Regions from separate parts of the Pseudomonas asgharzadehiana genome, predicted to be linked through region 2. Evidence: riboswitches for the same ligand, from Rfam matches in the RefSeq annotation. Region 2 holds a riboswitch; the other holds the start of a gene.
What was found. A riboswitch is a leader RNA that binds a small molecule or an ion and turns the genes downstream of it on or off. The one in region 2 is predicted to bind cobalamin.

Region 1 (4,526 bases), 960 kb from region 2:
GTGCTCCTCGGAGCCGGCACCCAGGCCGATCAGCACGTCGAGCGGCAGGCGACCGCTGCTCGCTTCAATGACCTTGACGGCCGGCGGCAGCTCTTCGGCGACTTCCAGGCGCACGCGGGCCAGGTCTTCAGGGCTGATCAGGTCGCACTTGTTGAGGATGACCAGGTCGGCGCTGGCCAGTTGGTCGGCGAACAGCTCGTGCAGCGGCGACTCGTGGTCCAGGTTCGGGTCGAGTTTGCGCTGGGCGTCGACCTGGTCCGGGAACGCGGCAAAGGTGCCGGCGGCCACGGCCGGGCTGTCGACCACGGTGATCACCGCGTCAACCGTGCAGGCGCTGCGGATTTCCGGCCACTGGAACGCTTGCACCAGCGGTTTTGGCAGGGCCAGGCCCGAGGTTTCGATGAGGATATGGTCGAGGTCGCCACGACGGGCCACCAGTTCGCGCATCACCGGGAAGAACTCTTCCTGCACCGTGCAGCACAGGCAGCCGTTGGCCAATTCGTAGACACGGCCGTTGGCTTCTTCTTCGGTGCAACCGATGGAGCACTGCTTGAGGATTTCACCGTCGATACCCAGCTCGCCGAATTCGTTGACGATCACCGCGATACGACGGCCCTGGGCGTTGTCGAGCATATGGCGCAGCAAGGTGGTTTTGCCCGAGCCGAGGAAGCCGGTAACGATGGTGACGGGAAGTTTGGCCAGTGTTTTCATCGGATGCCCTTTTGGGGCGGGCATACGGGACGATTGGCCCTGCGACAGCGCGCAGCAGCGGATTTCGTCACCGGATCACCCCGCCCGGTTGAATTGGAAAATCGGTTGCGAGGCAGGTCTCCTGGCTTGGGGCTTGCGGGCCGTACGACCGGCGCCGGCTGCGCCTTCCCGCCTGATCGGCAGTGGCATGGCAGTCGGTAAACCCTTCACAGTTGCGGGGGCAGCCGCGGCTTGAACCGCGTTCCCTTCTTAGCTTCGGCCTGGGCCGAAGAACCTCGAAGGGTGCAAGGCTACAGGGGCTCGGTCAATTTGACTACCGCCGCTCTGCATGCTTTCCTACAAGCCTTGTTTCGGGTGCCCTTCACAGGGTGAAACGGGAAACCGGTACGTCATATCCGTATGGCAAGTCCGGTGCTGCCCCCGCAACGGTAAGCGAGCGAAGCGTCAGATCCACTGTGCCTGTACGGCATGGGAAGGCGATGCTTTATAGACCCAGTGTCCCTCGCAAGCCCGGAGACCGGCCCGAAAACTTCAGATAACAAACCCGCGGTGGGCGGGCGCTGTTCAGAACCCTGTGGGCCTGGCTCGCGGGGTTTTCATGCGCTCGTTTCACCCTGACACCTGAAAGGGACGCGCCATGTCGATCATCAGCAGCACCTCGCACACCGCCAGCAGCACCTCCACCCTGAGCCAACGCCTGAGCGCCGCTATCGGCGCGTCGATCCTCGGTGCGTGCCTGGTGTATTTCGCCGGTTTCTCGCACATTGAGGCGGTGCACAACGCTGCCCACGATACCCGCCACAGCGCCGCGTTCCCGTGCCATTGAGACCTGCCGACATGATCAAGCGTATTGCGCAAACCGCAGGGTTCAGCGGCCTGTTGGCCGCCCTGCTGCTGACCCTGCTGCAAAGCTTCTGGGTTGCCCCGCTGATTCTGCAGGCGGAAACCTTTGAAAAAGCCCCGGCCGCCACAGAGGTTGTGCATGAGCACGCCGCCGGCGCTGCCGCGCACACCCATGACGCCGAAGCCTGGGAGCCGGAAGACGGCTGGCAGCGCGTGCTCTCGACCACGGGCGCCAACCTGGTGGTAGCCGTCGGTTTTGCGCTGATGCTGGCTGGCCTTTACACCTTGCGCACGCCGACTCGCACCGCCCAGGGCCTGCTGTGGGGCCTGGCGGGTTACGCGACCTTTGTGCTGGCGCCAACCCTCGGCCTGCCACCGGAGTTGCCGGGCACTGCCGCCGCTGACTTGGCGCTACGCCAGGCATGGTGGATCGGCACCGCCGCCTCTACTGCCGCCGGTATTGCGCTGATCGTTTTCGGCCGCAATGGGCTGCTCAAAGTGCTGGGCGCAGCCATCCTCGCGGTGCCGCACATACTCGGCGCGCCGCAGCCGCTAGTGCATTCAATGCTCGCGCCGCAAGCCCTGGAGGCGCAGTTCAAGATCGCCTCGCAGCTGACCAATATGGCGTTCTGGCTGGCCCTAGGCCTGATCAGCGCCTGGCTGTTCCGTCGCAACCGCGATGATCGCTACTCGGCATGACCTACGTGGTCGGCCTGGGCTGCCAGCGCGGTTGTGATGCAGCCACCCTGTTGAGCCTGTTTGATGCGGCCCTCGCCGAGGGCGGCATCGAGCGTCACCGTGTCACGGCACTGGCCAGCATCGACCGTAAACAAAACGAGCCGGGGCTACTCGCCCTGGCCCGATGGCTCGACCTGCCCTTGCGGTGCTTCAGCGCCGGGCAACTGGCCGTTTATGAAGCGCGGCTGAGCCATAAATCCGCAGTTGCCTTCGCCCATACCGGCTGTTACGGCATCGCCGAAAGCGCCGCCCTGGCCCTGGCCGAACAGCTCTGCGGCGGCCCTGCCCGCTTGTTGATCACCCGCCGGAAAACCGCCCAGGCCACCTTTGCGTTGGCCTGCGCCGGCTAAAATCCCGATAATCGCGCTTTCCGATCATGAGCATCCTTCATGCTCGCCCGTTTTTCGACAGGAACTCTCCATGACCGTCTACTTCATCGGCGCCGGCCCCGGCGACCCGGAATTGATTACCATCAAGGGCCAACGGTTGATCCGCAGTTGCCCGGTGATCATTTACGCCGGCTCCCTGGTGCCCGCAGCGGTATTGGACGGCCATCAGGCGGAACAGGTGGTCAACAGCGCCGAATTGCACCTGGAGCAAATCATCGACCTGATCAAGGCCGCCCATGCCAAAGGCCAGGACGTGGCACGTGTGCATTCCGGCGACCCGAGCCTGTACGGCGCGATTGGCGAGCAAATCCGCCAGTTGCGCGAATGGGACATTCCCTTCCAGATCATCCCCGGCGTCACCGCAGTGGCGGCCTGCGCTGCGTTGCTGGAGGCCGAACTGACCCTGCCGGACATCGCCCAAAGCGTGATCCTGACGCGCTACGCCGATAAAACCAGCATGCCGGTCGGCGAAGACTTCGACAGCCTGGCCCGCCACGGCACGACCATGGCGATTCACCTGGGGGTCAATCATCTGGAAAAGATCGTCACCGAGCTGTTGCCGCATTACGGCGCGGATTGCCCGATTGCCGTGGTGCACCGCGCGACGTGGCCGGACCAGGATTGGGCGGTCGGCACGCTCGCTGATATCGCCGGCAAAGTCGCCGCCAAGGGCTTTCGGCGCACGGCGCTGATTGTGGTGGGTCGGGTGCTGGCCAATGACAGTTTCAGCGAGTCATCGCTGTATCGGGCTGGGCATGCGCATCTTTATCGACCTTAGCTTTTTTACCAGATGCGTGTATCAGCCAGCGGTCGAGGCGACTGAGGCACCGCTATCGGAAGCAAGCCCCACACCTAATCTTCCGTCTGAGATAAACAACGTAACCCACTGAATTAAAAGTATAAAAAACGGCGCTCACGGGGCGCCGTTTTTTATTTTCGCAGTGAACGCCTTACTCAGTAGTAGGCGTTTTCTTTCTGCGTATGGTCGGTCACGTCACGTACACCCTTGAGCTCCGGAATACGCTCGAGCAAGGTGCGCTCGATGCCTTCACGCAAGGTCACGTCGGCCTGGCCGCAGCCTTGGCAGCCGCCGCCGAACTTGAGGACAGCGATGCCGTCTTCGACGACGTCGATCAAGCTGACCTGGCCGCCGTGGCTGGCAAGCCCCGGGTTGATCTCGGTCTGCAGGTAGTAGTTGATGCGCTCGTTGACCGGGCTGTCGGCGTTGACATTCGGCACCTTGGCGTTGGGCGCCTTGATGGTCAACTGGCCGCCCATACGGTCGGTGGCGTAGTCGACCACGGCGTCATCAAGGAAGGCTTCGCTGAAGCTGTCGATGTACGCGGTGAAGCTTTTCAGCCCCAGGGCGGTGTCTTCAGGCTTCTCTTCACCAGGCTTGCAGTAGGCAATGCAGGTCTCGGCGTACTGGGTGCCGGGCTGGGTGATGAAGACGCGGATACCGATTCCTGGGGTGTTCTGCTTGGACAGCAGGTCGGCCAGGTAATCGTGGGCGGCGTCGGTAATGGTTATGGCAGTCATGGAAACTCCTCACAGGCTTGCCGGCAGTTTACGCCAAAATATTACGCAGGTACAAAGTCCGAGTATTTTTGTCGGAAAAGCGTCGACCTGCCTGTCAGAGGTTTTCATAACGATTCATGTCCAACACCCCCTCTTCCACAGGCGTTGTCTCGCGGATGTACTGCGACAAATCATGGAAATACTGCCAGAACAGCGGATGGCTGCGGCGCACGCCCCAACGATCAACGATGGCTTCGAACTGCTTGGCGTCCTTGGCCTGTTCCATCTGCGCAACGAATGCAGGCACTTCCCGGGCCGGGATATTGA
Region 2 (4,526 bases):
CCAGAACAACGCGGCAAACACCGCATCACTGCCGTTTTCGAGCACCGATTCGGTGGCGGCACGGGCTACTTCGGTGCTGTCCAGCTCGCTGGTCTGGCGGCTCACCAGGTAACTCACCCGCGTGCGCGCTTCATCCAGGTCATCGCTGCGCAACGCCTGGGCGACAGGCAGTACATGTTCACCCAGGCTGCGCATGCCGAGGGCACAGTACAGCGCCAGAATCTCCAGCGCCCACCCGATATAGGGCGCCCACGACAGCGCGGTGGCCAGCAGCGTCAACGGCACCACGGCGATAAACCATGCCGTCACGCCATGGCTGCGCCAGCCACGGCCACCGCTATTGAAGCGTTGCTCGATGCGCCCGGCAAAATTGCCGAACGCCACCAGCGGATGCCGACGCCTGGGTTCACCCAGCAGCGCATCCAACGCCACCCCGGCGACACACAGCAAGGCCACACTCATTGACTCGCTCCCCACGTATTCTCATACAACATGTCTTTCAGCGGCCGCGGTTCGGCCCAGCCTTCGAGCTGCAACATCGGTGCCGGATAGAATTCGGCCACCGGCCCCAGGCACAGCACGGCCAGGGGTTTGGCGCCGGGCGGCAGGCCCAGCAGATCGGCCAGGGCCTGGGGGTCGAACAACGATACCCAGCCCATGCCCAGCCCTTCGACACGGGCAGCCAGCCATAGATTCTGGATCGCACAGGACAGCGAAGCCATGTCCATTTCCGGCAAGGTACGGCGGCCGAAAATGTGCCGCTCGCGATCATCCATCAACGCCGCCACCAGTACTTCAGCGCAGTCGTGAATGCCTTCGACCTTGAGCTTCATGAATTCATCGGAACGTTCGCCCAGGGCTTGGGCGGTGCGCACGCGCTCTTCTTCGACCACTTGCTGGATTTGCCCACGCAGGTGGCGGTCGCTGATGCGGATAAAACGCCACGGCTGCATCAAACCCACACTGGGTGCCTGATGCGCGGCCTGGAGCAGGCGATGAAGCAATTCGGGAGCCACCGTACCGCCGCTGAAGTGGCGCATGTCGCGGCGCTCGGCGATGGCGCGGTAGACGGCGTCGCGGTCGGCCGGGGCAAATGCGTTGTCGGTCATGGCCCTATCGAGGGCAAGCCCCCTCCCACATTGGGTGCAAACAAGGCGGCGACCGCTGATGGGTTCGACGGGAAATAAAAGTGCACATAAGAGGCTGTCATCCGCCCCTGTCGGTAAACCGCCTCGGCACCGCGCCCACCGTTAGGGCTCAGGCCACGGGCAATCGGCTGGCACTCGGTGCTGGTCAGGGAATGGTGATACGTGTGCCCACGCAACACGCCTTCCGGCAGTTCGACGCTTTGCAGGGCCAGGGCCGCGAGTTTCTTTTGCATCACCGCATCGCCCGGTAAAAGGCCGAGCAGTTCGGCACGGTTGCCGTCGACGTCGGTGAGCGAGTCCAGCAGGTAGAGCATGCCGCCGCATTCGGCGAGCAACGGCTTGCCGGCGGCGTGGTGGGCGCGGATGGCAGCGAGCATCGGGGTATTTTCCGACAGCGCCTGGTGGTGCAGTTCCGGGTAACCACCGGGCAGATAGAGGCTGTCGGCGTCGGGCAGTGCGTGATCATGGATCGGCGAAAAGAAGCTCAACTGAGCCCCCATCGCTCGCAGCAGGTCGAGGCTGGCGCCGTAGGTGAACGCGAAGGCTTCGTCACGGGCGACGGCGATGCGCACGCCCTTGAGCAATGGCTCCGCCTCGATCACCTGCGGTGCGGCGAAGGCCACCGGCGGCGGCAGCGCGACTTCGCAACTACCGCCCAGGGCTTGGGCGGCGGCGTCCAGGCGCATATCGAGATCATTCAATTCGCTGGCCTGCACCAGCCCCAGGTGACGACTGGGCAGCTCGATACCGGTCTCACGTGACAACGCGCCGTACCAGCGCAGGCCTTCGGTGAGGCTGCCTTCGAGCAACTGCGCATGGCGCAGCGTGCCGACGCGGTTGGCCAGTACCCCGGCAAACGGCAGGTCCGGCTGATAGCGCGCCAGGCCCAATGCCAGCGCGCCAAAGGTCTGGGCCATGGCGGTGCCGTCGATCACGCCCAACACCGGCACGCCGAAGTGCCGCGCCAGGTCGGCGCTGGACGGCGTGCCGTCGAACAGGCCCATCACGCCCTCGATCAGGATCAGGTCCGCCTCCCCCGCCGCTTCCCACAACAAGCGGCGACTTTCCTGCTCGCCCACCATCCACATGTCCAATTGATAAACCGGCGCACCGCTGGCGCGCTCATGGATCATCGGGTCCAGAAAGTCCGGGCCGCATTTGAACACGCGCACGTTGCGCCCCAGGTTACGATGCAAACGGGCGAGCGCGGCGGTGACGGTGGTTTTGCCCTGGCCGGACGCCGGAGCGGCGATCAATACAGCCGGGCAATGACGGGGCGGGTTCACAGTTCGACGCCCTTCTGTGCCTTGATACCGGCCTGGAACGCATGCTTGAGCATGCCCATTTCAGTGACGGTGTCGCCCATTTCGATCAACTCGGGCTTGGCGCCACGGCCGGTGACGACCACGTGTTGCATCGGTGGGCGGGCTTGCAGGTCGCTCAGAACATGATCGAGGTCGAGGTAGCCATGCTTGAGGGCAATATTGAGCTCATCCAGCACCACCAGGCCAATGGACGGGTCTTGCAGTAATTGGCGCGACACGGCCCAGGCGGCTTCGGCGGCGGCAATATCGCGCTGCCGGTCCTGGGTTTCCCAAGTGAAGCCTTCGCCCATCACGTGAAAGCGCACTTGCTCGGGGAAACGGCGGAAAAACAATTCTTCGCCGGTACTGTTACGCCCCTTGATGAACTGCACCACGCCGCACTGCATGCCATGGCCCATGGCGCGGGCGAGCATGCCGAATGCCGAGCTGCTCTTGCCTTTGCCATTACCGGTGAGCACCAATAGCAAGCCGCATTCATTGGGTGAATTGGCGATGCGCTCGTCGATCACGGCTTTTTTGCGCAGCATGCGTGCCAGGTGGCGTTCATCGCGGTCGGGGGTATCGGTCATGGCAGCTCTCCGTTGGGGCTGAACAAAAACGGCGGGCAGGGAAAAGAAAAAACAGACAGCCAAGCATCGCCCACCGTGATGCTGTTGGATGATCCTGGCCGGTCTCCGGGCTCATGAGTGGCGTTCTGAAGCGAACAGGCCGACGCTGCGCCTTCCCATATCGCGAGCGATACAGTGGCTCAATGCAGGGTCTTGACTCATTTACCGTTGCGGGGGCAGCGCCGGAATTGCGGCGGCGCTGTGTATAAGCGCGCTCACTCACCGGCTTCCCTGTTTCACTCTGTCGACCCACGGGTCACAGAGCACCTGGAACAAGCGGCGAAGGTTAGTGGGTTGGAGGGCTAGCTGCAAGCGTCAAGCCTAAAGCTACAAGCAGGCATTGCGCCGTCTTGCAGCTTTAAGCGTGCAACGTGGCATTGATTCTAAGGATTACGCGCCAGATTGCCCGGCAATACGCGCTTGGCACTCAGGTAAGCATTCTGCCAATACGCTTTGGACAGGGTGTCCAGTTTCACCGTGCCACCGGTTTGCGGCGCATGGACAAAGCGACCTTCACCCACGTAGATCCCAGCATGGCTGACCTGCGAGCCACCACCGGTGGCGAAGAACAATAGGTCGCCGGTTTGCAGGTTCTGCTCGCTCACATCCTGGGCGCGCATCACGATCAGCTCGCGCGTGGTGCGTGGCAGGGAAATGCCGGCGGCGTCGCGGTAGACAAAGCCGATCAGGCCGCTGCAATCAAAACCGGAGTCTGGCGTGTTACCGCCCCAGCGATAAGGCGTGCCGACCAGGCCCAGCGCACGAAAGAGCACGTCTTCGGCAGCAGGCGAAAAGTTCTGGGTGGAATAATTGAACACCGGCTTGGGCTTGACCGCGATGGGCGCGGGCGGCGGTGTGCGGCTGGCGCAGGCGCTGAGAAGCGCGGCGCAAACAATTAGAATCAGGCGGGCCGAGGTCGACATGTGCAGAACAATCCTGGTCTGGATGCGGCTTTCGCTGCCGAACGCTGAAAACCAGAACGCGCAAGCAAAGCTCGCGCGAACGGGTTACAACAATATCCAGGGATTCTAGCGCTTACGCGTCAAACTTCAAGTATCACTTTAAGTTTACTTACTGGCGGTAACCGTAGTCGGGGCCATGGCGAGTGCGCGCTTGGCTTCGATGAAGGTTTTGCTCCAGTAGCTGTCACCCAGGCTGTCGACTCGCACACCGCCACTGCGACGGCTGCTGGAGTGGATAAACTGGTTGTCACCCAAGTAGATACCGGCGTGACTGACACGACCACGGCCTGCCGTACTGAAGAAAAGCAGATCACCGGGCTTGAGGTTGTTGCGTGCGACCAACGGTGCTTTCACGTTGATCATTTCGCGCGTGGAGCGTGGCAGGTTCATGCCGGCTTCTTCGCGAAACAGATAGCCGATAAAACCGCTGCAATCGAAACCGGCTTCGGAGGTACCTCCGAAACGGTAACGGGTACCGATCAG

Region 1: it holds a riboswitch for cobalamin, as region 2 does, so the genes downstream of both, KSS96_RS16325 (CbtB domain-containing protein) here and cobO (cob(I)yrinic acid a,c-diamide adenosyltransferase) in region 2, are expected to answer to the same signal.

What each region holds. Positions count from the first base shown of each region.
Region 1 is NZ_CP077079.1:3,640,443-3,644,968, forward strand. Features, by position in the region: gene cobW (cobalamin biosynthesis protein CobW) at 1-711, opposite strand, end outside; cobalamin riboswitch at 806-1,004, opposite strand; cobalamin riboswitch at 1,047-1,251, shown strand; gene KSS96_RS16325 (CbtB domain-containing protein) at 1,349-1,537, shown strand; gene KSS96_RS16330 (CbtA family protein) at 1,549-2,253, shown strand; gene KSS96_RS16335 (cobalamin biosynthesis protein) at 2,250-2,642, shown strand; gene cobM (precorrin-4 C(11)-methyltransferase) at 2,713-3,459, shown strand; gene nfuA (Fe-S biogenesis protein NfuA) at 3,636-4,220, opposite strand; gene KSS96_RS16350 (fatty acid cis/trans isomerase) at 4,315-4,526, opposite strand, start outside.
Region 2 is NZ_CP077079.1:4,598,531-4,603,056, forward strand. Features, by position in the region: gene cbiB (adenosylcobinamide-phosphate synthase CbiB) at 1-462, opposite strand, end outside; gene bluB (5,6-dimethylbenzimidazole synthase) at 459-1,109, opposite strand; gene KSS96_RS20760 (cobyrinic acid a,c-diamide synthase CobB) at 1,106-2,434, opposite strand; gene cobO (cob(I)yrinic acid a,c-diamide adenosyltransferase) at 2,431-3,042, opposite strand; cobalamin riboswitch at 3,122-3,367, opposite strand; gene KSS96_RS20770 (C40 family peptidase) at 3,465-4,004, opposite strand; gene KSS96_RS20775 (C40 family peptidase) at 4,149-4,526, opposite strand, start outside.